DNA from 4 places in the Parazoarcus communis genome. Region 1 is predicted to be linked to each of the others. Evidence: predicted binding sites of a transcription regulator. Region 1 holds the regulator's gene; each other region holds the start of a gene.
What was found. Region 1 encodes sigma-54, which starts transcription at its own class of promoters, with help from an activator protein. Its sites were predicted from a motif close to TGGCACGCTTNCTGCTNA; they were not measured.

Region 2: a site for sigma-54 is predicted at 2,534-2,551, ahead of CEW83_RS17995 (ammonium transporter). Genes of this name have one in related genera too.
Region 3: a site for sigma-54 is predicted at 5,837-5,854, ahead of nifH (nitrogenase iron protein). Genes of this name have one in related genera too.
Region 4: a site for sigma-54 is predicted at 2,229-2,246, ahead of CEW83_RS13580 (TOBE domain-containing protein). Genes of this name have one in related genera too.

The regions. Positions count from the first base shown of each region.
Region 1 covers NZ_CP022187.1:4,407,480-4,415,322, forward strand. Annotated here, with positions in the region: gene ilvA (threonine ammonia-lyase, biosynthetic) at 1-204, opposite strand, end outside; gene hprK (HPr(Ser) kinase/phosphatase) at 318-1,280, opposite strand; gene ptsN (PTS IIA-like nitrogen regulatory protein PtsN) at 1,249-1,734, opposite strand; gene hpf (ribosome hibernation-promoting factor, HPF/YfiA family) at 1,868-2,191, opposite strand; gene CEW83_RS20200 (RNA polymerase factor sigma-54) at 2,209-3,663, opposite strand; gene lptB (LPS export ABC transporter ATP-binding protein) at 3,688-4,410, opposite strand; gene recX (recombination regulator RecX) at 4,397-4,846, opposite strand; gene recA (recombinase RecA) at 4,876-5,913, opposite strand; gene CEW83_RS20220 (CinA family protein) at 5,942-6,460, opposite strand; gene CEW83_RS20225 (phosphatidylglycerophosphatase A) at 6,465-6,956, opposite strand; gene thiL (thiamine-phosphate kinase) at 6,949-7,843, opposite strand, start outside.
Region 2 covers NZ_CP022187.1:3,934,098-3,941,940, reverse strand. Annotated here, with positions in the region: gene CEW83_RS18005 (2'-5' RNA ligase family protein) at 1-293, shown strand, start outside; gene CEW83_RS18000 (putative RNA methyltransferase) at 300-1,151, opposite strand; gene CEW83_RS17995 (ammonium transporter) at 1,304-2,506, opposite strand; gene yegQ (tRNA 5-hydroxyuridine modification protein YegQ) at 2,733-4,109, shown strand; gene CEW83_RS17985 (DUF3592 domain-containing protein) at 4,113-4,697, opposite strand; gene CEW83_RS17980 (GNAT family N-acetyltransferase) at 4,936-5,469, shown strand; gene CEW83_RS17975 (ABC-F family ATPase) at 5,553-7,178, shown strand; gene CEW83_RS17970 (EAL and GGDEF domain-containing protein) at 7,198-7,843, opposite strand, start outside.
Region 3 covers NZ_CP022187.1:2,309,875-2,317,717, reverse strand. Annotated here, with positions in the region: gene CEW83_RS10525 (FprA family A-type flavoprotein) at 1-1,089, shown strand, start outside; gene CEW83_RS10520 (2Fe-2S iron-sulfur cluster-binding protein) at 1,100-1,387, shown strand; gene CEW83_RS10515 (2Fe-2S iron-sulfur cluster-binding protein) at 1,442-1,804, shown strand; gene CEW83_RS10510 (nitrogen fixation protein NifQ) at 1,877-2,452, shown strand; gene draG (ADP-ribosyl-[dinitrogen reductase] hydrolase) at 2,476-3,408, shown strand; gene CEW83_RS10500 (bacteriohemerythrin) at 3,450-3,845, opposite strand; gene CEW83_RS10495 (SIR2 family protein) at 3,848-4,693, opposite strand; gene CEW83_RS10490 (NAD(+)--dinitrogen-reductase ADP-D-ribosyltransferase) at 4,885-5,787, opposite strand; gene nifH (nitrogenase iron protein) at 5,922-6,827, shown strand; gene nifD (nitrogenase molybdenum-iron protein alpha chain) at 6,954-7,843, shown strand, end outside.
Region 4 covers NZ_CP022187.1:2,961,186-2,969,028, reverse strand. Annotated here, with positions in the region: gene CEW83_RS13595 (hypothetical protein) at 146-991, shown strand; gene CEW83_RS13590 (hypothetical protein) at 1,306-1,617, shown strand; gene CEW83_RS13585 (TOBE domain-containing protein) at 1,654-2,082, opposite strand; gene CEW83_RS13580 (TOBE domain-containing protein) at 2,266-3,093, shown strand; gene modA (molybdate ABC transporter substrate-binding protein) at 3,132-3,887, shown strand; gene modB (molybdate ABC transporter permease subunit) at 3,902-4,585, shown strand; gene modC (molybdenum ABC transporter ATP-binding protein) at 4,582-5,667, shown strand; gene CEW83_RS13560 (universal stress protein) at 5,692-6,558, opposite strand; gene CEW83_RS13555 (SulP family inorganic anion transporter) at 6,569-7,843, opposite strand, start outside.

The sequences.
Region 1 (7,843 bases):
CTGCGGCGACAGCTTGACCATCTTGTTGTACGCACCGCGCAGCTTGAAGCTGAACACCGGCTGCATGTCTTCGCGCTTGAAATACACTTGATTGTGAATTCGGGCGGAGAGATTGCTGGCGAAATCCAGCGGTGTCTCGATGGCGACGTCGTACACCTGGGCGTTGAGGATACGTTCCAGATAATCCGGGCTTGCGGCGGTCATGGCTTTGGCTTTGTGCGAGGGCACTGCGGTAAAGGGGCTGAGGGTAGCAGTCGATGCGGCACTGCGGCAAGCGCAGTGCCCGAAAAAACATCGCGGCGCAAGAGGGGTTGCCCTTAGCCGGGGCGGTCGGAGGCGGTGCCGTCCGGCTGGTCGGCTTCGAGCAGTTTGATCTGGCGCTCGATGAACTCCTGGGTGGAGTCCACTCCTCGCAGCTGCAGAATGGTCGAGCGCACCGCGGCCTCGAGCAGGACCGCAAGGTTGCGACCGGCGGCAACCGGCAGGGTGACACGGGGAATCGCGTCGCCGAGGATGTTCTGATGCTCGCGCTGCATGGGCAGCCGGCTTGGGTCGTCCTGGCCGGGCTGGCGACGTTCGAGGTGACAGATCAGCCGCAGGCGCATCTTGCGGCGGCAGGCGGTTTCGCCAAAGATGGTGCGGATGTTGAGAATGCCGAGTCCGCGCACCTCGATGAAGTCCTGCAGCAGTTCGGGGCAACGGCCCTCGAGCACGCTGGGTGCGATCCGCGAGAATTCGACGATATCGTCGGCAACCAGGCCGTGACCGCGCGAGATCAGCTCCAGCGCAAGCTCGGATTTGCCCGCGCCGGAGTTGCCGGTAATGAACACGCCGAGTCCGAGCACGTCCATGAACACGCCGTGCAGCGACACCTTTTCAGCGAGCTGCCGCGACAGGTATAGGCGCAACTGGTCGATGACCCCGGCAGCCGGCTGCGGTGTGGTGAACAGCCCGACGTTGTGCGCCGCACAGACGCCATGGACGATGTTGGGCACTTCGCAGCCGTCGGCCAGGATGAAGGCGGGCGGATGTGCAGACAGGATGTCGTTGAGGTGGTGCGCGACCTTGTCACGTGACTGCCGCTGCGCCCAGGCCAGCTCGGCTGCGCCGAGGATCTGCAGGCGGGTAGGGTGAATCAGGTTGAGGTGGCCAATCAGGTCGGCTGGCCAGATGCGCTCTTCGGCAACAGAGAGAACCGCGTCGATACTGCCGCTGACATGGGTCAGCTGCAGACGTTCGCGGTTGTCCTCATACAGCTGCGAGAGGCTCGTTTGTCGCATCGGTACCCCAGTCGTTGAACAGGGTGTGTAGCGCCTGTGCGTCGGGTGCGGCCTGCAGCTGTTCGCGGAAGCTGCGATCGCTGAACATCTGCGCCAGCTCCGACAACAGCTGAAGGTGGGTTTCGTTGGCCTGTTCGGGTACCAGCAGGACAAACAGCATGTTCACCGGACGACCATCGGGCGCATCGAACTGCACCGGGGCTTCGAGACGTAGAAACGCGCCGGCTGCGTCCTTCAGGCCCTTGATGCGGCCGTGGGGAATGGCAATGCCCTGGCCGAGGCCGGTCGATCCAAGGCGTTCGCGCGCAAACAGGCTGTCGAACACCATGCTGCGGGCGATGCCCTGATTGTTTTCGAACAACAGGCCGGCCTGTTCGAAGACGCGCTTCTTGCTGCTGGCGTCGAGGTCGGCAACCACGTTCGAAAGTGGCAGGAGTTGGGAGATGAGGCTCATGCGCTTTGGGGCTCACGCAACGCCGCCGGAGCGGACGCCACGCTGAAAGGTCTCTCAGGCCCGGGCAAAGCCGGACCGCCAAATTGAGCGGCGGATTATAACTTCACCCGGGTCCGAAAGGCCTGGTGAAAAATCACGCCTCGGGAGTCTGGTGCTTGTGCGAGTCGTGGTGGTGATCGGTGCTCTTCTGCTTGTACTTGAGCACCTGGCGATCGAGCTTGTCGGTCATCGCATCGATGGCAGCGTAGAGGTCGGCGTCGGCGCTTTCGACGTGAATGTCCTTGCCGCGCACGTGCACGGTGACTTCAGCCTTCTGGTCGAGTTTCTCAACGGAAAGGATCACGTTCACGCTGGTAACGTTGTCGAAGTGACGGATCACGCGGTCAAGCTTGCCGGAGACGTACTCGCGGATGGCCGGTGTCACTTCAACGTGGTGTCCGGTGATGTTGAGATTCATGTTAACTCCTCTTGGTATCAAAGCGTTTTACGCAGACTGACCGGCGGGATATTGAGTGATTCGCGGTATTTGGCGATTGTGCGCCGCGCGACCACGATACCCTGCTGGCCCAACAGATCGGCAATCTTTGCGTCGGACAGGGGTTTCTTTCTGTCTTCGGCGTCCACCAGCTGGCGAATCAAGGCACGAATCGCTGTGGAAGAAGCCGCACCACCGGTGTCGGTGGCAACGTGACTGCCAAAAAAATACTTGAGTTCGAATACGCCGCGCGGCGTCGCCATGTACTTCTGAGTGGTGACGCGCGATACGGTTGATTCATGCAGCTCGAGCTGGTCCGCGATCTCCCTGAGGGTCAATGGACGCATTGCCACCTCGCCATGATCGAAGAACTGTCGCTGCTGGTCAACGATGGCCTGAGATACACGCAAAATGGTATCAAAGCGCTGTTGTACGTTCTTGATCAGCCAGCGTGCTTCCTGCAGCTGGCCGGTCAGACCGCCGCCCTGGCCCCGGTTCTGCTGCAGCAGGCTGGCGTAGAGCTGGTTGATGCGCAGGCGCGGCATGGCTTCGGCGTTGAGCGACACCGTCCACCGGTTGCGGATCTTGCGCACCACGACATCGGGCAGGACGTAGCGGGTTTCTTCGTTGGAATGCTGCGACCCCGGATGCGGGTCGAGCCGGCACACCAGCGCCTGGGCATCGCGCAGGGCGTCGTCGTCGCACCCGGTGAGGCGCTTGAGCTTCGCAAAGTTGCGTTCGGCCAGCAGCTCGAGGTGCTGTTCGACGATGACCAGCGCCAGGTCGCGGCAGCTGCCTGCCGGCATGGCGCGCAGCTGCAGGCCGAGGCACTCCTGGGGGGTGCGTGCGCCAATGCCCGCCGGTTCGAGCTGCTGCACGTGCCGCAGGGCAATCGCGAGGTCGTCGAGGTCGTAGTCGAGTTCGGGCGGGAGCAGTTCGAGCAGGTCCTCGAGCTCCTGGTGCAGGTAGCCGTCGCTATCGAGCGCTTCGATGATGAAGCGCACCAGCATGCGGTCACGGTCCGTCAGCGGGGACAGGGCAACCTGCTGATCGAGATAGTCGCGCAGCGAGGTGCCTGCGGCCTGGAATTCCTGGAAGTCGCTGTCCTCGTCGTCGTCGCTCTTGCTGCTGGCGCCGCTGCCGGTGCCCGACCAGTCCATGCCTTCGTCAAAGTCGGCCGATTCGTTCTCGTTGCGGGGCTCGGCTTCCTGGTTGGTCTCGGCGCTGGTCTCGCGCGGGGTCTCGGTTGCGGGCTGCGCATCGTTGCCGACCGCGGACGGTGCGAAGTCGCTGCCGTCGCCGTCCTCACGCTCGAGCATCGGGTTTTCCAGCAGAAAGCGTTCGATTTCCTGGTTGAGCTCGAGCGTAGAGAGCTGCAGCAGTTTGATGGACTGCTGCAGCTGCGGGGTGAGCGTCAGGTGCTGCGAGAGCTTGAGCTGAAGGGTTGGTTTCATGATGCCAGTCGGGGCGTGCCGGAATCAGAGACGGAAGTGCTCGCCGAGGTAGACCTGGCGCACTTGTTCGTTGGCGATGATTTCGGGCGGCTTGCCGCTGGCAAGCACGCGGCCGTCGGTAATGATGGTTGCGCGGTCACAGATGCCGAGCGTTTCGCGCACGTTGTGGTCGGTGATCAGCACGCCTATGTTGCGCTCCTTCAGGAAGCGGATGATCTTCTGGATGTCGAGTACGGCGATCGGGTCGACCCCTGCGAAAGGCTCGTCCAGGAGGATGAGGCGCGGGTCGGTGGCAAGCGCACGTGCAATCTCGCACCGTCTGCGTTCTCCGCCTGACAGCGAGATGGCGGTGTTGTCGCGCAGGTGCGCAATGCCAAGTTCTTCGAGCAACTCTTCCAGGCGTTCGTCGATCTGCGCCACCGGCAGTCCGCGGAGCTCGAGTACTGCACGAATGTTCTCGGCGACCGTGAGCTTGCGGAACACGCTCATTTCCTGCGGCAGATACGACAGCCCCAGGCGTGCGCGAGCGTGGATCGGCAGATCGGTCAGGCGTGCGTCGTCGAGCGTGATCTCGCCGCCGTCGGCGCGCACCAAGCCCACGATCATGTAGAAGCAGGTTGTCTTGCCTGCGCCATTGGGGCCCAGCAAGCCGACCACTTCGCCCGAGCCAACCTCGAACGAGACGTCATGGACGACTGTGCGCGCCTTGTAGCGCTTTTGCAGGCCGGTGACCTTAAGCAGACTCATCGGGGGCTTCTTTCAACAGTTTGCAGATCACGTCAGTGGAAAAACCACGGGTTTGCAGGAAACGCGCCTGGCGCGCCCATTCGCGGCGATCGTCAGGTGCGAGGCCAAATCTAGACTGCCACACTGCACGAGCCCGGTCGAGTTCGGATTCCACACATTCGCTCTCGATGGCCTCGTCGATCAAGTCCTTCGATACGCCACGTCTCGCGAGCTCGTGGCGCAGCCGCTGGCTGCCAAACCGGGCAGCCTTGCTGCGAACCCACGCTTCGGCAAAACGGGTGTCGGAGAGCAGTTCGAGTTCGCTCATGCGAACCAGTACGGCTTCGATCTCCTCGGCGCTGCCATATGGAGACAGCTTGCGCGCAAGCTCCACCCGCGAGTGATCCCGACGGGCGAGATGGCGCAGCGCGCGTTCGCGCAGACTCGGCTCGCCCATCAGGGGTCAGCGTCCGGACGGGGCGGAGATCAGGCTTCGGAAGCGACGGGTGCCGCGCCACCGAGCGCGGCCATTTCGCCGAGTCCGACCGCTGCGCGAACCTTGTTCTCGATTTCACGAGCCAGCGCCGGGTTTGCGCGCAGAAACTCGCGTGAGTTGTCCTTGCCTTGGCCGATTTTGTCGCCGTTGTACGAATACCAGGCGCCGGACTTGTCGACGATCTTGTAAGTCACGCCGAGGTCGATGATCTCGCCTTCGCGGGAGATGCCTTCTCCGTAGAGAATGTCGAAGTGCGCTTCCTTGAACGGCGGCGCGACCTTGTTCTTGACGACCTTGACACGCGTTTCCGAGCCAACGACTTCGTCGCCCTTCTTGATCGCACCGGTACGCCGGATATCCATGCGGACCGAAGCGTAGAACTTGAGCGCGTTACCACCGGTGGTGGTTTCGGGGCTGCCGAACATGACGCCGATCTTCATCCGGATCTGGTTGATGAAGATCACGAGCGTGTTCGTGCGCTTGATGTTGGCGGTCAGTTTGCGCAGAGCCTGCGACATCAGTCGTGCCTGGAGGCCCGGCAGCTGGTCGCCCATCTCGCCTTCGATTTCGGCTTTCGGGGTCAGTGCGGCAACGGAGTCGATGACGACGATATCCACGCCGCCCGAACGCACCAGCATGTCGGCGATTTCGAGCGCCTGCTCACCGGTGTCGGGCTGGGAAATCAGCAGGTCGTCAATGTTGACGCCGAGTTTCTCGGCGTAGCCCACGTCGAGCGCATGCTCGGCGTCGATAAAGGATGCGGTGCCGCCGAGCTTCTGCATTTCGGCGATGACCTGGAGGGTCAGCGTGGTCTTGCCGGACGATTCCGGACCGTAGATCTCGACTACACGGCCACGCGGCAGGCCGCCCAGGCCGAGGGCAATGTCCAGCCCGAGCGAGCCGGTGGAGACGGTCTGGATGTCGCGCTCGATACTGCCGTCGCCCATCCGCATGATCGAGCCCTTGCCGAATTGCTTCTCGATTTGAGAGAGCGCGGCGGCAAGCGCCTTGGCCTTGTTGTCGTCCATGAGTGGTCCTTCCTGAGTGAGACGCGAATTATGGCACAGAGCTTGCTGAGATGCTGCTGTCCGAATCGGTAAGGCGAAGGACCTCTTCAAGTGCGGCGATGACGGTCTGCCGTCGCACGGCTTCGCGGTCGCCGTCGAAGTGGCGGGTGGTGGGGAAGACATCGCCCCAGCGCAGCGCAGTGGCGATGCAAACCGTGCCCACCGGCTTCGCCGCACTGCCGCCACCGGGCCCGGCAATGCCTGAGACCGCGACGGTAATACTGGCAAGGCTGTGCTTCAGGGCGCCCGCAGCCATCTCCGCAACCGTGGCCTCACTCACTGCGCCATGCGCGGCGAGCGTCCCGGTGCCGACGTCGAGCATGTCGATCTTTGCCGCGTTCGAGTAGGTGATGAAGCCGCGGTCGAACCAGGTCGAGCTGCCCGCCGTGGCGGTGACGACCTCGGCAATCCAGCCGCCAGTGCAGGATTCTGCGGTGCCAAGCATCCAGCCCTTGCGGGTCAGGGCCTCGCCGACGCGGGCCGAGAGGTGTTCTAGCGTGTTGTCCATGGGTTCAGGCGCCGAAAATGGCAACGAGTACGGCAAGCGAGAGCAGGGTGTAGCCCGCGGCAAGAAGGTCGTCGAGCATGACCCCGAAACCGCCCTTGACCCGGCTGTCGGCCCAGCGGATGGGCGGTGGCTTGGTGATGTCGAACAGGCGGAACAGCGCCACTGCAACGGCCTGCCAGATCAGGCTTGCGGGTGTGAAGGCGAGGACGAGCCACATCGCGACCATTTCGTCCCAGACGATGGCGCCGTGATCGGAGGCGCCGAGCGCGCGTCCGGTGCGCTCGGCTGCGAGAATGCCGGCAACGAAGAGCGCGCACACCAGCGCGAGGAAGGTCGCTTCCGACAGCGGCGTGCGCAGCAAGGGATAGAGCAGCCATGCCAGCAGTGTGCCGGCCGTGCCCGGGGCCTTGGGCGAGAGCCCCGAGCCGAATCCGAGTGAAATGAAATGGGCCGGGTGGCTCAGCAGCAAGCGCGTGGTGGGGCGTGTTTCAGGCAAAGTGGTCGTATCCGGAAAGCATGGGATAAAGCAGGCGGCCGTCGGTCTCGCGCAGCATCAACTGGCGGGGGTGGCCGGTGAGGCGGCCAATGCGGTGCAAGGCAATGCCCTGCTCATGCGCGATCTTGAGTACGGTGTCACGGCGATCGGCGGGGGCGCAGAACAGCAGTTCGTAATCGTCGCCACCGGCGAGCAGCGCACGCCGCGCCTGAGCCTCGTCGGCCCCCGTCGCACGCAGTTCGGCCAGGGGGAGCAGGGCAATGTCGATTTCGGCGCCACAGTCCGAACGCTCGAGGATATGGCCGAGATCGCCCAGCAGGCCATCCGAGACATCGAGCATGGCGTTGGCGATGCCGCGCAGCGCCAGGCCGAGTTCGACCCGGGGGGTGGGGTGCTGCAGGGCGCGAATGCAGTGCTCACGTCCCGTCGGGCCAAGGTCTATCCTGTGTTGCAGGGCTGCGAGGCCGAGTGCGGCCAGTCCGGGCTGCCCGGAGACCCAGATATCGTCACCGGTGTGACCGCCAGCCCGCGTGATGGCCTTGCCCGCAGGGAGTTCGCCAAGGATGGTGATGCTCAGTGTGAGCGGGCCGCGTGTGGTATCGCCGCCGGCAAGATCAACGCCGTAGCGCGATGCGCAGGCGAACAGACCCGCCGAAAACGCCGCGAGCCAGGCTTCGTCGGCGCCCGGCAGGGTCAGGCCAAGAAAGGCCCAACGCGGCTCAGCACCCATGGCGGCGAGGTCGGACAGGTTCACCGCAAGCGTCTTCCAGCCAAGATCGTGCGGATCGGTGTCGGGAAAGAAATGCGTGCCGGCCACCAGCATGTCGGTCGATACCGCCAGTTGCATGCCCGGGCGCGGGCGCATCAGTGCCGCATCATCGCCGACG
Region 2 (7,843 bases), 470 kb from region 1:
GCACCGGCCTCGCAAGCGACGAGTTCGATCACCCCGACGGCAGCTATACCCCGCACGTAACGGTGGGCCTTTACGCAGGCGCCTGGCCCACCACGGATGTTCATGAACGGCTCTGCCGCTTCGCCGCATGCGCGCATCTCGATCTGCGCATCGAGCGCATCAGCCTGTTCGCATACCGGTCGGCCGACATCGGTGGCGCACTGACGCGCATCGCCGACTATGAATTCGAGCACGGCGCAATGCAGTGGCACGAGGCATCACCGTTTCAGGCCAAGGCAGTGCAGCAGCCCTAGGCCAGCCTAGGCCAAAGCGGGCTGGCGCAGGAAGGCGTTGAGACGCACATCCACCGTGACCGGGAGCGCTGTCAGTGCGGCAGCCTTTGCACGCCCTTCGGCGCTCGCGCGATACAGGTGCGGCGTCATCGCCAGCAGATCGCCGATCTGTTCGCTACCCGAGAGATCCAGCCGGTAGCGGACGGTCTCGGAGGACTGCCTGACAAAGCCTTCAGGCGTCGGCATTTCGCCCGAGCGCTCGGGTTTGAGCGTCGGATAGATGATCTCGCGCAATTCCCGCAGATGGTCCGGCCCCGAATCGACCTGCAGCAGCACGCCCGACGGCTTGAGCACACGTGCGAACTCCGGGTAGACCGGAAAACCGAACATGCACAGCACCCGGTCCAGCGTGCCCGAGAACACCGGAAGGTTGGCATTGCTGCCCACCACCCAGTTGGGCCGTTTGTCCTGCTTTGCGGCCGACAGCACCGCCCACTTGGAGATATCCAGCCCGAGCAGTTCCAGCGTCTGCCCTTCGCCGCATGCAGCCGCCAACTGGCGCAGGTAGTAACCTTCGCCACAGCCGGCATCAAGGCAGCTGAGCGCTGCCTTGGCCTCCACGCCCGCCAGCGCCATCCGCCCCACCGCTGCAGCGATGGGCTGATAGGGCCCGGCATTGAGAAAGCGTCGCCGCGCGGCCACCATCTCCTTGCTGTCGCCAGGATCGCGCGAGCGCTTCTGCTGTACCGGCAACAAGTGCGTATAGCCCTGGCTGGCAACGTCGAACGTGTGCCCGGCAGCGCAACGCCAGGCGGAACCGTTGCAGTGCAGACGCGCGCCGTCGAGCGGGCAGACCAAGGCCTGAAATGGGATGATCATGAGCAGAGGCGCCCTGCGCCCGAATGGTGAGACAGGGCGCAATTCTGCGGCAAACACCGCGCCCTGTCTTCATGACATGGTTCGTGACGCGGCGCACCGGGGTGCCACGAAACCTGCTCCGCGCCATCGATTCCGGCCCGCCACCCCTGCCCTTACCAGTTCGACTCGCGCTCCGCCGTCGCAGTGATGCGGTGGATCGCGAGGTCAGCCCCCATGTATTCGTCTTCCTGATCCAGGCGCAACCCGAGCGTGAGCTTGAGCACGCCGTACACCAGAACGCCCCCGCCGACGGCAACCGCAATGGCGAATACCGTCATCACCAACTGCGACATGAAAGACACGCCACCGAGCCCTCCGAGCGCCGTGCTGCCAAAAATGCCCGCGGCGAGCCCGCCCCAGGTGCCGCACAAACCATGAAGCGGCCACACACCGAGCACGTCGTCGATCTTCCAGCGGTTCTGGGTGAGCGTGAACATCACGACGAACAGGGCGCCGGCCACCCCACCGACCACCAGCGCACCAAGCGGGTGCATGAGATCGGAGCCTGCGCAGACCGCAACCAGTCCTGCCAGCGGCCCGTTGTGCACGAAACCAGGGTCATTCCTGCCCAGCACCAGTGCAGCCAGCGTGCCGCCGACCATCGCCATCAGTGAATTGATCGCGACCAAGCCAGTGATCTTCTCCAGCGTCTGTGCAGACATCACGTTGAAGCCGAACCAGCCCACGATCAGAATCCAGGCACCCAGCGCCAGAAAAGGGATGGACGACGGCGGATGCGCAGAGATGGCGCCAGTACGGGAGTAGCGGCCATGACGCGCGCCCAGCAGCAGAACCGCCGGAAGCGCGATCCACCCACCCATCGCGTGCACTACGACCGAGCCAGCGAAGTCGTGAAACTCCGCACCGAACGTCGCGGAGAGCCACGCCTGCACACCGTACGCCTGGTTCCACGCAACACCTTCGAAGAAGGGGTAGATGAAACCGACGATCAGGAAGGTGGCCGCGAGCTGAGGATAGAACTTCGCGCGCTCCGCGATACCGCCAGAGATGATCGCGGGAATCGCTGCGGCAAAGGTCAGCAGAAAGAAGAAACGGGTAAGCTCGAATCCGCTTTTCTCCAGCAGGGTTTCGGCGCCGGTAAAGAAATGGACTCCGTATGCGATGCCATAGCCAATCAGGAAATAGGCCAGGGTCGATACGGCAAAGTCAGTCAGGATTTTTACCAGGGCGTTGACCTGATTCTTCTTGCGCACCGTGCCCACCTCAAGAAAGGCAAACCCTGCATGCATCGCCAACACCATGATGGCGCCCAGCAGGATGAACAGGACATCGCTGCTTGATTTGAAAGCTTCCATGATCCCTCCGAACGGAATTGCGGATCGAAAGCAAGCACCGTTCCAGTGCAGCACCTCCAGACACGGCGGTGCATGCGCCCCAAAACAGGAACATGCACTGCACCTTAATCGTGCATTCCGCACCCAGACGGCCCGATTACGGTGCATCCGCAACAGCAAATCTCCCGCGGGGGTGCGCCACCGAGAGTCGATGCGTAAAATGCCGCTTTGCCCTGCGCCTCCAGCCATGACCGCCTCCCGCCGCCCCACCGAACTGCTTGCGCCTGCGGGCTCCCTCGACATGATGCGTACCGCCTTCGCCTATGGCGCCGATGCGGTGTATGCCGGCCAGCCGCGCTACTCGCTGCGGGTGCGCAACAACAGCTTCGACAAGCTCGACGCACTCGCGGCCGGCATTGATGAAGCGCACGCAGCGGGCAAGGGCTTCTACCTGGTCGCCAACATCTATCCGCACAACGCCAAGGTTCGCACCTTCGAACGCGACATCGCGCCCGTGATCGACATGAAGCCGGACGCGCTGATCATGGCCGACCCCGGCCTGATGATGATGGTGCGCGAGCGCTGGCCGGACATGGCAATCCACCTTTCGGTACAGGCCAATACGACCAACTACGCGAGCGTGCGTTTCTGGCAGTCGATGGGGGTGAAGCGCATCATCCTGTCACGCGAACTGTCGCTGGACGAAGTCGCCGAGATTCGCGATGCCTGCCCCGACATGGAACTCGAAGTCTTTGTGCACGGCGCGCTGTGCATCGCCTACTCCGGCCGCTGCCTGCTGTCGGGCTATTTCAACCATCGCGACCCCAACCAGGGCAGCTGCACCAACTCCTGCCGCTGGGACTACAAGGTGCACGCGGGCACCGAGACCGCAAGCGGTGACATTCAGACCTGCAACAACGCCCCTGCACTGGGCAATCCGCGTGATTTCGGCACCGTGGGCACGGCACTCGGCGGCGGACCGCGGCACGCCGAGGCAAACCGGACATGGCTGCTGGAAGAGGGCTCCCGCCCGGGCGAGCTGATGCCGATCGAAGAAGACGAGCACGGCACTTACATCATGAACTCGCGCGACCTGCGCGCCATCGAGCATGTACAGCGACTGGTGGACATCGGCGTCGACTCGCTCAAGATCGAAGGCCGCACCAAGAGCCCCTACTACGTTGCGCGCACCAGTCAGGGCTACCGACGCGCGATTGACGACGCGATTGCCGGGCGCCCCTTCGACCTGAAGCTGCTCGGAGAACTCGAAGGCCTCGCCAACCGCGGCTACACGGACGGCTTCTATCAGCGCCACCACACACCCGAACACCAGAACTACCTGCGGGGTCATTCGGAATCGGGACGCAGCCTGCTGGTTGGCGAAGTGGTCGGTTTCGATAGCGCGCGCGGGCTGGCCGAGGTCGAGGTGAAAAACCGCTTCGGCGTCGGCGATACGCTGGAATTCGTGCAGCCCGACGGCAACTTCACCGCCACCTGCACGCACATGGAAGATGCCGTTGGCGGTGCACTCGACATGGTGCCGGGCAGTGGACGTCGCATCCGGCTCGCGCTGCCAGCCGGCGCCAATCCGGCCCAGCCCTGCTTCGTCGCGCGTTTCGTCTGACGCCTACGTCCTGGGCGACCGGGCGCGGCGGGGCTTGGCGTCCGGCGCCGAACTGCCCCCGAGGCTACCCAGCGGCCGCGCCTGATTCCAGGCCACCATGCCACCGAGCAACAGAAAACCGCCGAGCAGCGCAATCGCGACAAAGGGCAAGGCCATCGCAAGCAGCGTCCAGTTGAGCGAGCGTACAAGCACGACCTTGCCCGGATCGGCCGGATCGATCCAGGCCGTGACCGACTGACCGATATCCATCTCCCGCAACACCGCCGCCAGGGTCCTGTGGTATCCCACCCCCTGATGGAGGTCATAGCGGGATCCGACGAAGCCCTCGGCGTCCACCGTATAGCGGTAGCGAACTTTCAGCGACGGCAGCGGCCTGTTGCGCAGCAGGTCTGCCGGCTCGATTGACACGAACTCGAGCGTGGCGGGCACCGGCGTCCATTGCCGTGTCTGCATGGCCTCGTAAAGCGGCTGCACCCCGAACGAGATCGCGCCGAAGATACCGGCCACCAGCAAGGCGACGCCGAACAGGGGAAAGATGAGCCTGATCCCGCCTTCGACAAGATACAACTTAAGTGAGGTTCGAGACATGTAGGCGCGAGCCGTAAGAGATTCCGTATTCTATTGCCCAACGCACCATACTGAAAATGGCATATGAAGCCCGCAGCCATGCAATGCCGACACAATGCTCGACAAGCTGCAAACGGAGAGCGAGAATTTCCCGACACAGCGCCCAAGCCCCTGACCCACCGGTCGCCAGCGCGCCTGCCCACCTGCACCAGCATTCACATCCGGGGCAGGCATCCCGACCACAACCACACAGCCCACGATGCCCTGCACTCAGAACACAAGCACTGCACCAGCACTCGATATCGTCGAGCTGGACCTCACTCAGGCCCACCACGCCCAAGCCTTCATCGAGTTGCTCGATCACTATGCGCGCGATCCGATGGGTGGCGGCAAGCCGCTGGCTGAACCAGTTCGGGCCACACTCGCCGAGCGCCTGCTGCAGCGCAACGACTTCGTCGCTTTTGTCGCCTTCAGCGGCAACACGCCATGCGGCCTGATCAACTGTTTCGAGGGCTTCTCGACCTTTACCGCGGCGCCGCTGCTGAACGTCCACGACCTGGTCGTACATGCGGACTTTCGCCGCCGCGGTATCGGCCAGGCCCTGCTCGGCGCGGCAGAGACCGCGGCCCGCAATCGCGGCTGCTGCAAGCTCACGCTGGAAGTGCTGTCGAACAATCACACGGCGCTTGCCAGCTACGAGCGCGCAGGCTTTCGTCCCTACGTCCTCGACCCTGCAGCCGGACATGCCCAGTTGCTGCAGAAGTGGCTTGCCCCTGAGCGCTCGTCGCCTTAGTTCGCCCCCGATCCTTCGCTGCAGTGCAACCTGCCTTGCGCTATAATGCAAGGCTTTGTTTTATCTGAAAAACAGGATTTACTGTGCTCGTCGCCGCCAATATCACCATGCAGTTCGGGGCCAAGCCCCTGTTCGAGAACGTCTCCGTCAAATTCGGCGACGGCAACCGTTACGGCCTGATCGGCGCCAACGGCGCGGGCAAGTCGACTTTCATGAAGATCCTTTGCGGTGCGCTTGAGCCATCAGCCGGCAACGTATCGAAGGATCCGCACGAACGCATGGCCTATCTGCGCCAGGACCAGTTCGGCTATGAAGACCTGCGTGTTCTCGACGTGGTGCTGATGGGGCACGAGCAGATGTGGGCGTGCATGGCCGAGAAGGATGCCATCTACGCCAATCCAGAGGCCACCGAAGACGACTACATGCGCGCCGCCGAACTCGAAGGCAAGTTCGGCGAGTACGACGGCTACACTGCCGAGGCGCGTGCGGGCGAACTGCTGCTTGGTGTCGGCATCGGCACCGAACTGCACAACGGCCCGATGAAGAACGTCGCGCCGGGCTGGAAACTGCGCGTGCTGCTGTGTCAGGCCCTGTTCGCCAATCCCGAGATCCTGCTGCTCGACGAACCGACCAACAACCTCGACATCAACACCATCCGCTGGCTCGAAGACGTGCTCAACAATCGTGACTGCACGATGGTGATCATCTCCCACGACCGCCACTTCCTGAACCAGGTCTGTACCCACATGGCCGACCTGGACTACGGCACCATCACCGTCTACGCCGGCAACTACGACGACTACATGGAAGCGGCGACCATTGCCCGCGAGCGTCAGTCCGCAGCCAACTCCCGTGCCAAGGACAAGATTTCCGAACTGCAGCAGTTCGTGCGCCGTTTCTCGGCCAACAAGTCCAAGGCCAAGCAGGCCACCAGCCGCCTCAAGCTGATCGACAAGCTCAAGCCGGAAGACGTCAAGCCTTCGTCACGCCAGTACCCGTGGATTCGCTTCGACTACGACGAGAAGGACAAGCTGCACCGCCTCGCCTGCGAGGTCGACAACATCAGCTTCGCCTACGACGGCATGGACAAGCCGCTGATCAACCGCTTCTCGCTGGCGATCGACGCCGGCGACAAGGTGGCGATCATCGGTGAGAACGGCGTCGGCAAGACCACGCTGATGAAGCTGCTGATCGGTGAACTCACCCCGCAGAAGGGCGCGGTGAAATGGGCCGAGAAGGCCAAGCCGGGCTACTACGCGCAGGATCACTCGTCCGACTTCGCCAAGGACATCAACCTGACCGACTGGATTGCCGACTACGCCCGCATCACCGCAGACGCCGTCGGCGGCGATGTCGAAACCCTGATCCGCGGCACGCTCGGCCGTCTGCTGTTCTCCGGCGACGAGGTCAAGAAATCGGTCAAGGTCATTTCCGGTGGCGAGCAGGGGCGGATGCTGTTCGGAAAGCTGATGCTGTCGCGCCCCAACGTGCTGCTGATGGACGAGCCGACCAACCACCTCGACATGGAATCGATCGAGTCGCTCAACACCGGCCTGGACAAGTTCCCCGGCACCCTGGTGTTCATCTCGCACGACCGTGAGTTCGTCTCGTCGCTGGCCACCCGCATCATCGAGATCAAGCTCGACGGCAGCATCATCGACTACCGCGGCACCTACGAAGAGTACCTGTCCAGCCAGGGCGTGGAGTAATCACCCGGGCCCTCGCCCCTCAGTCCGCCGCCTTCCTGCCCCGCCCCCAGCTTGCACGCAGGCTGGCGGCAGGCATGGGCTTGTCATATAGGTAGCCCTGCCCGATATCGCAGCCCTCTGCGCGCAGAAACGCAGCCTGAGCCTGGGTTTCAACGCCTTCGGCAACCGCGCTGAGACCAAGGCTGCGTGCCAGCGCTATCACTGCCCGAATGATGGCCTCGCCGTTCGTGTCGTGACCGATATCACTCACGAACGACTGATCGACCTTCAGCCGGTTGAGTGGCAGTCGTCTGAGATAGGCCAGGCTTGAATAGCCGGTTCCGAAGTCGTCAATCGCCAGCGCGACGCCCAGCGCACGCAGCCCATCGAGGACGTCCAGTGCGCGCTCGGGCTCGCGCATGATCATCGACTCGGTTACCTCGAGCTCGAGACGTTCGGCGGCGAGTCCGTTACGCTGCAGCGCGCCAGCAGTGATCTCTACGATCTGGTCGCGGTCGATCTGACGCGCCGACAGGTTGACCGCAACCAGCGGCACCTCGAATCCCTCTGCAGCCCAGGCCACCATCTGCCGGCAGGCCTCATTCAGGACCCACTCGCCGATCTCGCCAATGATGCCCATCTCCTCGGCAAGCGGAATGAACCTGTCCGGCGGGACCAGCCCCAGC
Region 3 (7,843 bases), 2.1 Mb from region 1:
GACTTCTTCGCGCGGCTGTGGTCCTGCTGTCGCCCGGACGAGATCCGCGCCATCGTGCTCAACCATCTCGAACCCGACCACACGGGCGCGCTGCCCGCGCTGCTCAAGGCCGCGCCCCAGGCCTCGCTCTACCTCTCCTATCCGGCCCTGAAGATGCTGAAGGGTCTGGTCAAGGAGAGCCTGGACGAGGCCCGCATCATTCCGGTCGACGAGGACACCCGCATCGATCTTGGCGGTCGCACCCTGCGCTTCCTGCATACGCCTTATCTGCACTGGCCGGATACCCAATGCACCTGGGTCGAGGAGGAGGGATTGCTGTTTTCGGGTGACGTGTTCGGTTGCCACTTCTGCGATTCGCGCCTGTTCAACGATTGCGTCGGCGATTTCCGTTTTTCCTTCGACTATTACTATCAGCACATCATGCGGCCCTTCCGCGAGCATGTGCTGACCGCGCTCGACCTGATCGAGCCGCTGCCGCTTCGCCTTCTGGCGCCGGCACATGGCCCGATCCTGCGTGATGCGCCGACGAGCTACGTTCGACGCTACCGTCAGCTCGCCGCCCCCCTGCTGGCCAACGAGGCCGGCGGCCGCGAGAAGACGCTGCTGGTGTTCTACATCAGCGCCTACGGCAACACCGAGCGCATGGCTCAGGCGGTGCGCAATGGTGCCGAGGGCGTCGAGGGCGTCCGCGTTTCGATGTACGACCTTGCCGGTGGCGATCCCGGCCCGTTCGTGGATCTCATCGAGGAAGCCGATGGTCTGGTGTTCGGCTCGCCCACGATCAACGGCGATGCGGTCAAGCCAGTGTGGGATCTGCTCTCGTCGCTGACGCTGGTCAAGGTCAAGGGCAAGTTCGGCGGCGCGTTTGGCTCCTATGGCTGGAGCGGCGAAGCCGTCGGGCTGGTCGAGGACCGTCTGCGCGGCCTCAAGCTTCGTGTCCCGCGACCTGGCGTGAAGGTCAAGCTCATTCCCACCGACGACGAACTCGAGAGCTGCGCGGCGCTTGGTCGCGAACTGGCCGAGCACCTGGTTGGCCGCGTCGCCCCCCGCCATATCGACTTTACCGCGCCCAACGCGCTTACCGCATAGGAGCCCGACCATGCCCAAGGCCCAGGTCACGTTTGAAGACATCGGCGTCACCGTCACCGTTCCCGCCGGAACCCGTCTGATTGAGGTGTCGGAAAAGATCGGTGCCGGCCTCACCTACGGCTGCCGTGAGGGTGAGTGCGGCACCTGCATGATGAAGATCGTCACCGGCTCCGAGCACCTGGCGACGCCCTCCGTGCTCGAGGACAAGGTGCTCAAGGAGAACTACGCCGGCGTTGCCAACCGGCTTGCCTGCCAGGCCCAGGTGCTGGGCGGGCATGTCGTGGTGCGCCCGGGCTGAACCCGACAACAACCGGCAGAGAGGCCGTTCAATCAACCGCAGTGGAGTTTCACCATGCCTAACATCACCTTTTCAAGCCCGATCCACAAGGACAAGACTGTCTATGCCGTGGCCGGTTCGCACACCCAGACCATCCTCAAGATCGCCAAGGACAATCACATCCCGATCGATTTTTCCTGTGAAGACGGCGAGTGCGCGACCTGCATGGTCAAGATCACGCCACTGGCGAACCACGGACAACGTACCGACCCGATGGCCAGCCGCCTGACCGACAAGGAGCTCGTCGTGCTGCGCGAGCACAAGAAGATCAACGCGGAAGACATCGAGCGCATGCGTGTCGAGGATGTCTCCGTCACGCCGTGGCGCCTCGCATGCCAGATGATCCTGCGCGACGAGGATCTGCTGGTCGAGTACTGACCGGATCGCGCGCATCGGCACGGGGCTGCCTGTCCGGTGCGCACTGGATCGAACCAGAAGGAGTCTTTCATCATGCTGGCACCCCTGAGCTCTCGTACTTCACCCGTCCGTAACGCGCTGCACGCGCACTTGCTGGATCACGCAGCTGGCCACCCGAACGACGAGTTCATTGCCCATCTGATTGCCGGGTGGACGGTCGGCGAGGGCGTGCTGCCTGCAGATTTCGGACTTGGCGAGGTGCGCTTCGCTGCGCTCGTCGAGCGGCATTTTCCTGGCCTGGTCTGGCGTCCGAACAAGGCGCTGGGGCCGACGCCCGTGCTTCACCCGGAGTTTGATGATCTGCTCCATTTCGTTGCGGACCATGCTGCCGATGTCGTGGCGGGTGCCAGTGACATGGCCGTGGTCATGGCAACCGCGTGCATGGGGAGTGACCATCTCTGGCAGGATCTCGGTCTGCCCTCACGCCGGGATCTGTCGCAGCTCATCGCGCTCAATTTTCCCGCGCTCGCCGAGGCCAATAATCGCGACATGAAGTGGAAGAAGTTTCTCTACCGCGAGCTGTGCCAGCGTGAAGGCATCTATGTCTGCGCGTCACCGTCGTGCGAGGCGTGTGCCGACTATGCCAGCTGCTTCGGGCCCGAGGTGTGACTTCGCAGGCTTCCGCGCGCCGCGTGACGACGAATGTGCCGGATCCCGTTCATGACGAGGCACGCAATGTCCTGCGCGACCGGGCATGTGGCGCGATGCTGGGCCTTGCGATCGGTGATGCGCTCGGTGCGACCGTGGAGTTCATGACCCCACGCGAAATTGGCGCGCAGTACGGGGTGCATGACAGGATCTGCGGAGGCGGCTGGCTGCGTCTTGCGGCTGGCGATGTCACCGACGACACCACGATGACGCTTGCCCTGGCCGGGGCGTGGATCGAGACGCAAGGCATGCCTGATGCTGACGCCTGCGCCCGGGCGTTCGATGGCTGGATGCGCAGCAAGCCGGTCGATATCGGCAACACGGTGCGCCGAGGCATCGTGCGCTGGCGCCTGAGCGGCAGCACGGAGGCGCCGCTTTCCTCGGACGCCGGCAATGGGGCGACCATGCGTTGCCTGCCGGTTGCACTGGCCTGCTATGGCGCGGCGCCCGAACTCGTGTCCCGGGCGGCCCTGGTGCAGGCGCGCGTCACCCACAACAACCCTCTGACTGATGCGGCAACGCTGAGCGTGATCCAGATGGTTCAAACCGCGCTCGCCGGCTCGGGTACCGATGAGGTCGTTGCATGTGCGGACCGGCTGGTGTCGGCACATGCCGACTTCGACTACCGCGGCCGGCGTTGTGACAACCCCAGCGGCTACATCGTCGATACGATGCGGGCAGTATGCCAGGCGGTGGCCACCCAGGACGGCTTCAAGCCCGTGCTGGTCGATATCGTGAATCGTGGCGGCGACGCCGATACGACGGGTGCGATTGCCGGCATGGTGATGGGGGCGCTGTGTGGTGAGCGGACCTTGCCGGGGGAATGGCTGCGCGCACTCAGCCCGAGCGTGCGCGAGGCCTGCGTGCGTGATGCGTCTGCCCTGATCGAACTGTCACCCGCGTATCGCATCCAGTAGTCTCGGTCCGGCGCGGAGCCGGACCGCTGGCGCATGCGGTTTCAGGCGGCAGCGTGTCGCTTGCGCAGATGGGCGGCGAGTGCAGCGTCCATTGTCGACAGATGCAGGTCGAACCATTCGGGCAGGCTCTCCCGAACGTAGGCTCTGGCGACCATGAGCCTTCCTCCCTTCACGCTGCGGTTGAACGCGCGCAGTTCGGCAAGCACCCGTTGGTGCTCGCCAATGTGTTCTCCGGTGGCCGCAAAACGGCTGGAACGCATCAGCACATCCTCGGCAGCGAAATGCTCGCGGCTGTGATCGAGCAGTTCGTTGAACAGTGCCGGAAAGCTGGCATCGTCTGCGCTTGCCAGCCGGGTAACGAGGCCGACAAAGGCGCGATGTGTTGCATCCATCCCGGCATTGCCGAGCGCGTGTCTGGCCTCGTCCCATTCGCGCATTGTTACGCGGCCTCGATCAGGGGCATGTCGGCCAGTTCGCGCCAGTCGGCATCGACCACCTCCAGACCCAGGTGGGCACAGAAACGCTTTTCCTTGTCGTTCGCACCGGGAATCAGCGCCCAGCCTGCGGGCTCGCCGGCGCTGTAGATGAAATCCGCCAGCAGCATGCGGATGGTGTCGCGATTCAGACGTGCCCCAAGCACCAGGTAGCGCAGTCCCTTGCGCCTTTCCTTCAGATAGGGCGGGATGGCAAAGCCGCCCATGAGCTCGGTGATGTAATCGACGAAGTCGGCGTCCGATGCAATCCAGTTCGGCTCCGGCCACGGCGTGCCACAGGGTTTGAACAGGATGGGGGCAGCAGGGTCGATGCCGCTTTCGTCCCGTGCTGCGGTGTAGGCGGTGCCATCGTGGCTGAAGAGCTTGTAGCGCAGCCCGCCGGCGATGCGGGCGATGCCAACGATCAGCGTATGCGGGTGGCTTGCCCACGCCTGCTGGAGGCCGGTGTCACGATTTAGGTCGATGATATAGGGCAGGTTGAGTCCGTTGAGCCACTCGTGCAGGCCAGCGCGAGACCACTCGGTATCTGCATAGATGTTCTCGAGTGCGCGATTGACTGCATTGCGTCCGCGCTTGAGCTCGATGTTCATTGCTGCACGTGGAAACTCGTACATAAGCCGCGGCGCCATGGGCTGGCCGTTGTTGAGCGCGAGAATCAGTTCGTCGCTGGTGGCCGGAATCTTGGCACCGGTTTTGCCGTGGGTGACATCGGCAAGGGCGTCGGCGCCGATGAATGGAACCACTTCACCGGCTGCGAGGCCGGCGCGGATCTGGTCGAAGACGGTCGTCATGGGGCTTCCTTGTGGTTGCAGGGCGCGTACTTCGCGATTTCCTGCTTCGATCAGCAAGATCGATGCCACCGGAGTCCAGGGGAGCCGCCCTCGCGCTGCTGCGGTTCCGGGTGTCGATGGAGGCGAGGGCGCGCCCGATGCTGTCGCGCGCCCGACATGCCAATGTCCGACTTCCGACAAGGCGGCAGACTTCAGTATTCGATCGTGATTGCGGCGATACCGCCGATGACCAGGTATTCATTCTCGCCCTGCAGCAGTCCCGGCATGAGTCCGCTGAAGGCGAGGATCTTGGGCATGGGGGTGGCGCATGAAAAGACGCGATCGCCGAACTCGTCAGCGCGCTCGGCGTTGGCGGAGAAAGAGCTGAGGTTGTTCAGTTCGACCACGCGCCTGCCGTCATCGAGCGCATGCATCTCCCGCAGCGCCCTCGGGTCGGAACAGCCGCGGTAGAGCTGCAGGTGGGTACGCCCGTGAAGGCGTCGCGCGAGCTCGTACTGCGTCCACGAATAGAGCAGGTCCACCTGTGCTTCCAGTCCGGCGGTGGAGTACAGACCGGCGGAGACCTCCTGCTCGAAGCCGCTGCGCCCAGCGCTGTCCTCGGCGCCCAGCGGTCCGCGATGGTAGCGGGTGAGGAGGCCGAAGCGAGACTCCACCCAGGCTTTCAGGATCGCCCCCTCCCGGCCCTCCGAATCAAACAGCCAGCCCCTGAGCAGACGCAGGTAGTCCATCCTGCTGCGATCGAGGCGCACATTCTCCGACAGTCCGAGGGCGGGTGCATCGTCGAGCATGAAATGCGCGTTCATGTAGGTTCGGAACACGCAGGTGCGTTCCGGTGCGGAATCGAGCGTGTCGAGGCGGTCGAACAGCGGCTGGTGCAAGGGCAGGACGCCGTCGAGGCTGAGGGCGCACGGGGTGAGCTGGAAGGCGAAGCTGCCAAGGGCCTCCGTCGGCAGGTTGCAGCGGTTCAGCGAGCGTCTTGCCGTGGGCGGGACACTCAGGCGTGCAAGGCTTGCAGGAATTGCGACGTGAATGTTGTCGGCCCTACAAATTGTAGGGTCTTTGTCGCACGGAGAGGTTGGTTTGCTGCCTGACAATCTCGTTAAATCCTAAATAAAACAATATGTTGAGCGTGGAATTCAGAGCTGGCACGCCGATTGCAAATGAGTGCTCGTGGTTCAACGCAACACGATCGATTCACGAGTTCAGTTCCGACAAGGAGTAACGCACCATGGCAAAACTTCGTCAAGCCGCCATCTACGGTAAGGGTGGCATCGGCAAATCCACCACCACACAAAACCTCGTCGCCGCACTTGCCGAAGCCGGCAAGAAGGTGATGATCGTTGGCTGCGATCCCAAGGCCGACTCCACCCGTCTGATCCTGCACTCGAAGGCTCAGAACTCGGTCATGGAACTCGCCGCCGAAGCTGGCAGCGTGGAAGACCTGGAACTCGAGGATGTCATGTCCGTCGGTTTCGGCGATGTCAAGTGCGTCGAGTCCGGTGGTCCTGAGCCTGGCGTCGGTTGCGCCGGCCGCGGCGTGATCACCGCCATCAACTTCCTCGAAGAGGAAGGCGCATACGACGAAGATCTCGACTTCGTCTTCTACGACGTGCTGGGTGACGTGGTCTGCGGCGGCTTCGCCATGCCGATTCGCGAGAACAAGGCGCAGGAAATCTACATCGTCTGTTCCGGCGAAATGATGGCCATGTACGCCGCCAACAACATCGCCAAGGGCATCGTGAAGTATGCCAACTCGGGTGGCGTGCGTCTGGCCGGCCTGATCTGCAACAGCCGCAACACCGACCGTGAAGACGAACTGATCATGGCCTTGGCTGAGAAGCTCGGCACCCAGATGATCCACTTCGTACCCCGCGACAACGCAGTGCAGCACGCTGAAATCCGCCGCATGACCGTGATCGAGTACGACCCGACGCACAAGCAGGCAGATGAGTACCGTGCGCTGGCCCGCAAGATCGTCGATAACACCAAGTTCGTGATCCCGACCCCGATCACGATGGACGAGCTTGAAGAACTGCTGATGGAGTTCGGCATCATGGAAGTGGAAAACACCGCCATCATCGGCAAGACCGCCGCTGAACTGGCTGCTGACGCCGCTGCCGCTGCTGCTGCCTGACCGTTGTCCGGCAGGCAGATGTCTGCCTAACCGCCCGCCGGCACAACACCGCTTGTGTCGTCGGGTGTCGAGCAAACCTACCCACGCCGTGCACAGATTGGTGTCGTCGTGAACAGGAGAAGCAAGATGTCTACGCTCACCCGTGAAGAAACCGAGAGCCTGATCCAGGAAGTGCTCGAGGTCTATCCCGAGAAGGCCAAGAAGGATCGCGCAAAGCACCTCGCGATCAACGACCAGTCGGTCGAGCAGTCCAAGAAGTGCATTACCTCCAACCGCAAGTCGCTGCCCGGCGTGATGACCATCCGTGGCTGTGCCTACGCCGGTTCGCGTGGTGTGGTGTGGGGTCCGGTCAAGGACATGATCCACATCTCCCACGGCCCCGTCGGTTGCGGTCAGTACTCACGTGCCGGTCGTCGTAACTATTACGTCGGCACCACGGGCGTGAATACCTTTGCCGAGATGAACTTCACCTCCGACTTCCAGGAGAAGGACATCGTTTTCGGCGGCGACAAGAAGCTCGCCAAGATCATGAACGAGATCGAAAGCCTGTTCCCGCTGCACAAGGGCATCACCGTGCAGTCGGAGTGCCCGATCGGCCTCATCGGTGACGACATCGAAGCCGTCTCCAAGAAGGCCGCGAAGGAAATCAACAAGGTTGTCGTGCCGGTGCGTTGCGAAGGCTTCCGCGGCGTGTCGCAGTCGCTCGGTCACCACATCGCCAACGACGCGGTGCGTGACTGGGTGCTGTCGAACCGCGACGGTCAGCACTTCGAATCGACCCCGTACGACGTCACCATCATCGGCGATTACAACATCGGCGGCGACGCCTGGGCATCGCGCATCTTCCTCGAGGAGATGGGCCTGCGCGTGATCGCACAGTGGTCAGGTGACGGCACCATCGCTGAAATGGAAAACACCCCGAAGGCGAAGCTGAACCTGCTGCACTGCTACCGCTCGATGAACTACATCAGCCGTCACATGGAAGAGAAGTACGGGATTCCATGGATGGAGTACAA
Region 4 (7,843 bases), 1.4 Mb from region 1:
CAAATGGATGCAGATGTTGTTGCTATACGAAATCAGCAATAAGGGCTATTGAAGAAAAATCTCCGGACTCCTGTTAGCTTGAAAAAAAGCGCGGCCTCTTGCTGCGTTGAACAACACCATTTTTACGCTCAGGAGCCCTCGAACCATGCACAAGCTTTCCTCCCGCCTTTTCGCCACGACTGTCCTTGGCGCCTGTCTAGCAGCGCCCGTGACTGCTTCTGCGGCCAACTGGAGCGACACTTCGATCTCATATCGTTATGGCGAGCAGTTCAGGGAGCCCGCCATTTCGGACGATGTTTCGAAAGACATCGTTGGTTTCACCCATGTGAGTGGACACAACTACGGACAGAACTTCCTGAACGTGGATATCCTGATGTCCGACAGCAAGGACCCGGCAAAGGGCGGCGATACCGGCGCGCAGGAAATCTATGTTGTGTATGCCCACCAGCTCTACCTGGGCAAGGTCTTCGACAAGAACCTGTCTTTCGGGCCTGTGAAGGAAATCGCGCTGACGACCGGTCTCGACTGGAACTCCAAGGACACGGCATTTGCGCCGAAGGTGCGCAAGATTCTGGTTGGTCCGACGCTGAAGTTCGATATTCCCAAGGGCTTCTTCGATGTGAGCCTGCTGTACTACAAGGAGTGGAACAACAACGGCATCGTCGGCAAATCGGTTGAATTCGATCCGACCTACCGTATCGCGATGGCCTGGGGCATTCCCTTCAACGTCGGCTCGGTGCCTCTGTCCTTCGAAGGCTTCCTGAACTACACCGGCAAGAAGGGCAAGGACGGCTTCGGCGTGAAGACCGATCCCGAGACCTGGACTGACATGTTCATCATGGCCGACGTCGGCCAGATGCTGATGGGCAAGCCGCGCACCCTGCGCGCAGGCATTGGCTACGAGTACATCAACAACAAGTTCGGCTCCAAGGAAGGCAGCACGGGCTCCGAGACTTCCACGCCGATGATCAAGCTGCAGTGGCACTTCTGAGCTTGCTGATCGCGGTCTGAGTTTTGGGAAGGGCGGCATGGCCGCCCTTTTTTCGTTCACTGCCGTCTGCCTGCCCCGCTTTCTCATCCCGCTGTGCGGAATCTTTCTCGGGCATCGTTATTGCTTTTGGATGCAACGAATGCGCGTGGCAGACCCGCTTGCGCCATTCTTGTCAGGCGGATCGCATCAACACGCCTGTGTGAAGACATTCCTGTCCCAGGAGGATGTGTGCGGTGTTATGTACAGCAAGCCATATAAGAACCGGTGATCGTCGTCGTGCCGCAGACAGTGGCGAGCAGCCCTGGTGGGGTCGCTTGCCGGTGGAGTGGCGCGACGTGGTGGTGGTGCCCCTGTCCTTTGATCTGTTCCGCGAGGCCGAACTCGATGCCGAGCGGGTCTTCGGCTACGACCCTGACGGAGAAGCCTGCTACTACGCACACCGCTATGTATTGCGCGAACCGCGCTCGGATGACGGCGAAGAGTTCTATGCGGCAGCGGCTTACGCGGAGTCGGTCGCGGCCTGGCGTTTGCGCGACCAGCGCTGGCTGATCCACCGCACCGTGCAGCCCGGTCAGGACTGCGCCGGACAGTCCTTCTACAGCTTCAGCGAAAGCATGCCGCGCTGAGTTCCTGGAGCGACATGAATGTCCCGGGGTGCACGCTCAGGCGGGGACCCCAAGAATGACGTTCGACGCCTTGATGACTGCGGTGACGGGGACGCCGGGCCTGAGTCCAAGCTCTGCGGCTGCTTCCTTGGTCACGACCGATGCCACCTCGCTGCCGCCGGGAAGGCTGATGCTGACCTCGGCGTTGACGGTGCCGACCTCGACCGATTTGACCGTGCCGGTCAGGCTGTTGCGTGCTGACAGGCGGATGTCGCTGCCTTCGCTCATCAGCATGACCCAGGGGGCCTTCACCAGTGCGACGACGTCCTTGCCCGTCTTGAGCTCAAGGGCATTGAGGCTTTCCATGGTGACGACGGCGACGAGGGAGTCGTTTCCACCAATCGAGACTGCGACCTCTGCATTCACGATGCCGGTCTTGATTGCACTGATGGGGCCTTTGAAGATGTTGCGGGCACTGACTTTCATGTTGTTCTCCAGAGCGATCCTGTAATTGAAGGAAAAGAAACACGTTGTAGCTCGAGCTACATATAATTGTCAGGTAATCAACAAATGTCCCCGGGGTGCACTGTAGTTTCAAGGGTTATTCCTGTGCAACCATAGTAAATGCCGCCTGGCATGGTTTTGGCTTTATATAAATCGGAATACATAATGCCTTCACAGACGATGACAGCTACCCGTTTCCTCGCCCGCATGTCGCTCGAAACCGAGATCGGTGCAGCGCTATCCGATACGCGTATCCGATTGCTGGAAGAGATCGGGCACAAGGGCTCGATCAACCAGGCGGCGAAAGCGGTACCCCTGTCGTACAAGGCGGCCTGGGACGCGATCGACACCATGAACAATCTGGCGCCCGAGCCTCTGGTCGTTCGTGTCACCGGCGGACGACAGGGTGGAGGCACCCGCCTCACCGAATACGGCCAGAAGATGGTGGCGATGTATCGCGCGCTGGAAATCGAGTATCAGGCCGCGCTCGACCGCCTCACCGAACGGCTCAATGAGGCGGGTGGCTGTGACATTCGCGGTTTCCAGAAGCTGATGCACCGCATGAGCCTGAAGACCAGCGCGCGCAATCAGTTTTCTGGCGCGATCACCGGTTTGCGCGATGGCGGGGTGGATTACGAGGTACGCGTGCGTCTGGACGCCGATACCGAGATTGCCGCCGTCATCACCAAGGCCAGCGCCGAGAATCTCGGGCTGACGATCGGCAAGGAGGTCTTTGCCCTGGTGAAGTCGTCCTCGGTGATGTTGTCGGTCGATCAGACGATGCGGCTCACCGCGCGCAACCAACTGTGGGGCAAGGTCGCCGAAGTGCATGCAGGGCCGGTGAACAACGAGGTCACGCTGGTGCTGCCATCGGGTCGCAGTGTGACCTGCGTGGTGACCGGCGAGAGCTGCAAGGCATTGGGTATCGAGGTCGGCGTGCCGGTCTGTGCCTTTTTCAAATCATCCAGCGTCATTCTTGCGATCTACGACTGAGGCTGGCCTTTTCCGTCATCATCTACTGGAGTTGAATCATGAAGCCGCCCGTTTCCCGCCTTGTCATTGCGCTCAGTCTTGGTGTGTTCGCCGCTGGCGCGAACGCAGCAGAAGTTCAGGTCGCCGTTGCCGCCAACTTCACCGCGCCAATCAAGGAGATCGCACTGCAGTTCGAGAAGGATACGGGGCACCAGGTGCTGGCGGCGTTCGGCCCGACGGGGGGGCTCTACACACAGATCAGGAACGGCGCGCCTTTCGAGGTATTCTTCGCCGCCGACAGCAAGACGCCGGCGAAGCTGGAAGCCGAAGGCGGCATCGTGCCCGGGTCACGCTTCACCTATGCGGTCGGCAAGCTCGTGCTGTGGTCGTCTGATGGTGCTTACGTGGATGACAAGGGCGAGGTGCTGAGCAGGAATGCGTTCAAGCACCTGTCGATTGCCAATCCCAAGACGGCGCCCTATGGGTTTGCTGCAACTCAGGTACTGGACAAGCTCGGCCTGACGGCAGCGGTCGGGCCCAAGCTGGTCGAGGGCACCAACATCACTCAGGCCTACCAGTTCGTTTCCACCGGCAATGCCGAGCTTGGATTTGTCGCGATGTCGCAGGTGTCGAAGGATGGCAAGATCACGTCGGGTTCAGCCTGGGTGGTGCCCGCCGACATGTACGATCCGATCCGTCAGGACGCGGTGATCCTGAGCAAGGGCAAGGACAGCGAGGCAGCGAAGGCGCTGGTCGATTACCTCAAGGGGCCGAAGGCTGCGGCGGTGATCCGCGCCTACGGCTACGATCTGTAAGGAGGTCGGCGGGCATGTCACTCACTGCGCTCGATCTCTCGGCAATCTGGCTCACGCTGGAGCTGGCGGGCCTGACCACGGTGTTGCTGCTGCTGATCGGTACGCCAATCGCCTGGTGGCTGGCACGCACGCGTTCGTGGCTCAAGGGACCGATCGGGGCGGTGGTGGCATTGCCGCTGGTGTTGCCGCCGACGGTGATCGGCTTCTACCTGCTGGTGACCATGGGGCCGCACGGCCCGATTGGTCAGATGACGACCGCACTGGGGCTGGGCACGCTGCCCTTCACCTTTGCCGGCCTGGTCGTCGGTTCGGTGTTCTACTCCATGCCCTTCGTCATTCAACCCCTGCAGAACGCCTTTGAAGCGATTGGAGAGCGCCCGCTGGAAGTCGCCGCCACCTTGCGCGCCAGTCCGTGGGACACCTTCTTCTCGGTGGTGCTGCCGCTGGCGCGACCGGGCTTCGTCACCGCGTCGATTCTGGGGTTCGCACATACCGTGGGCGAGTTTGGCGTGGTGCTGATGATCGGCGGCAATATTCCAGGCAGCACGCGCACGGTGTCGGTGCAGATCTTCGATCACGTCGAGGCCATGGAGTACGCACAGGCGCACTGGCTCGCCGGCGGCATGGTCGTATTCTCCTTCTTCGTCCTGCTCGCGCTGTACACCAGTCGCCGCTTCAAGCCGGGGATGGGCACATGACGGCAGAAGGCATACAGGCCCGCTTTCGCCTCGACTACAGTGGCTTTTCACTCGACGTCGATCTGCAACTGCCGGGGCGCGGCGTTACCGCACTGTTCGGTCATTCGGGGTCGGGCAAGACCACCTGCCTGCGCTGCGTCGCCGGTCTTGAGCGCGCACCGCTGGGCCGGCTCATCGTCAATGGCGAGCACTGGCAGGATGCCGACGCCGGGATCTTCGTGCCGACGCACGAGCGTGCGATCGGTTATGTCTTTCAGGAGGCCAGCCTGTTTCCGCATCTCTCGGTGCGGCGCAATCTCGAGTTCGGCATGAAGCGGGTCGCCGCAGCAACCCGGCGCGTGGCCTGGGACCAGGCCGTCGAACTGCTGGGGATCGGCCATCTGCTGGACCGCATGCCGGAGCGCCTGTCGGGCGGTGAGCGGCAGAGAGTGGGCATGGCGCGGGCGCTGCTGACCAGCCCGCGACTGTTGCTGATGGACGAGCCGCTGGCCGCGCTGGATCTCAAACGCAAGCAGGAGATCCTGCCCTACCTCGAGCGCCTGCACGACGAGCTCGACATCCCGGTGCTCTACGTCAGCCACTCGCCCGACGAGGTGGCGCGGCTGGCGGATCATGTGATCCTGCTTGATCAGGGGAAAGTGGTTGCTCAGGGCGGGCTGGTGGAGACGCTGGCCCGCCTGGACCTGCCGACGGCGTTTACCGAGGATGCAGGTGTCGTCATCGAGTCGGTCATCGCCGAGCATGATGAACGCTACCACCTGACGCGGCTCGATTTTGCGGGCGGCAGCGTACTGGTCGCGCGGCGCCCGGAGGCCGTCGGCCACCGTCTGCGTTTCCGTGTGCATGCGCGCGACGTCAGCCTTGCCGAGACGCGCAACGATAACAGCAGCATTACCAACCTGCTGCAGGCCATCGTGCAGGAGGTGGTCGTAGCCGATACCCCTGCGCATGTGCTGGTCCGGCTCGATGCGGGCGGCACCCCGCTGATCGCGCGCATCACCCGGCGCTCGTGCGACCAGCTCGGCATCGTGGCCAATCGACGAATGTGGGCGCAGATCAAGACGGTGGCCCTGCTGGGGTGATCCAGCACCCGGCGTGCGGGCTTCTCAGCCCCGCAGCAGCAGTGTCGGAATGGTGGCGGTGCGCAACAGGTCGGTGGTCTTGCTGCCAAACAGCAGGCTGCGCAGCGGCGAGTGGGCGTAGGCGCCCATGATCAGCAGATCGATGCCCTGTGCCTTCACCGTTTTCTCGATGACCTGCTCCGCGTCGCCGGGAATCAGTGAGGCAGGGGCCTCGAAGCCTGCCGCCTCGAGCGTGTTCTTCGCCCACTCCAGCTGCTTGGGCGCGCTCTGGCTTTCCTTGCCCGACATCAGCAGATGGATGGGCAGGCCACGGAACAGCGGGCTGTTTGCCACCATCTCGACGCCGCGACGGGTGACGATGCCGCCGTCAAAGGCGATCAGGATCCGGCGCGGTTCGCTGAAACCCTCGGTCACGGTCAGCGCCGGCTTGTGCAGGGCACGTACCACGCGCTCGACGTTGCTGCCGATGCTCTGGCTGCTGGTCTCGGCCGAGGCGCCGCGACGACCGAAGACGAACATGCGCACGCCGTCTTCCTGTTCGGCCAGGGTGTCGTCGAGCGCACCGTGGCGCTGGCGCATGTCCGGTGCCGGCACGCCGGCGGCGATCGCGCGCTCGCGCAGGCGGTTGAGGAAGATGCGTCCCTGTTCGCGCGCCGCGCGGCTGAGCGCCGCATCCTTGTCGCTCAGGGTATGCAGCAACTGCTCCTGGGCGTTGAAGCCGATGGCGCCGCTATGATCCTCGCCGGAGCCGAGTTCCGGATGGCGGTCGATGACATGGAGGAACTCGAGCGGCGCCTCCATGCGCGTCGCGGCCCAGGCTGCATAGTCGGCAACCGTATCGGCAAAACGGGACTGATCCACGCAGGCCAGAATCTTGTTGTCTTTGCTCATGGTCTGCTCCTCAGTGGCCCATCAGGTTTTCGACGGCTTCAGGCTTGTCGTGCACCGCGAAGCGGTCGACCATGGTCGCACTGGCTTCGTTGAGGCCGATGACCTCGACTTCGGTGCCTTCGCGGCGGAACTTGACCACCACCTTGTCGAGCGCACTGATGGCGGTGACGTCCCAGAAATGGGCGCGGGAGACGTCGATGCTGACCTTGTCGATGACTTCCTTGAAGTCGAAGGAGGCGATGAAGCGGTCGGCCGAGGCAAAGAACACCTGGCCGGTGACGGCATAGCGGCGCATCCTGCCTTCATCTTCCGCGCGCGAACCGACGTGCAGCACCTTGCCGACCTTGTGCGCAAAGAAGAAGCCCGACAGCAGCACCCCGACCAGCACGCCACGCGCGAGGTCGTGCGTGGCAACGGTGACCGCGACGGTGGCGATCATGACCACGCTGGAACTGGGCGGATTCTCGCGCAGCTTGAGTACCGAATCCCAGCTGAAGGTACCGATCGAAACCATGATCATCACCGCGACCAGGGCCGCCATCGGGATCTGGCGCACCCAGTCGCCGAGGAAGACCACCAGGATCAGCAGCACCACGCCAGCGGTCAGCGTCGACAGGCGTCCGCGGCCACCGGACTTCACGTTGATCACCGACTGCCCGATCATCGCGCAGCCGGCCATGCCGCCGAGGAAGCCCGATGCAATGTTGGCCACGCCCTGACCGACGCATTCGCGGCTCTTGTTGCTGGTGGTGTCGGTGAGGTCGTCGACGATGGTGGCGGTCATCAGCGATTCGAGCAGGCCCACGACCATCATCGTCAGTGCGTAGGGGAAGATGATCCCGAGCGTCTCGAGGTTGAGCGGCACATCGGGCAGCAGGAACACCGGCAGGCTGTCCGGCAGTTCGCCCATGTCGCCCACCGTGCGGATGTCGAGATCAAGCACCATGTATACCGCGGTCAGTACTACGATGGTGACCAGCGGCGACGGCACGGCACGGGTGATGTAGGGGAAGAGGTAGATGATGCCGAGCCCGGCTGCAGTCATGGCATACACATGCCAACTGACGTCGGTCAGCTCCGGGAGCTGGGCCATGAAGATCAGGATCGCCAGCGCATTGACGAAGCCGGTCACCACCGAGCGCGACACGAAGCGCATCAGCACGCCCAGGCGCAGCCAGCCGGCAAGAATCTGCAGCACGCCGGTGAGCAGGGTGGCGGCGAGCAGATACTGCAGGCCGTGATCCTTGACCAGGGTCACCATCACCAGGGCCATGGCACCGGTTGC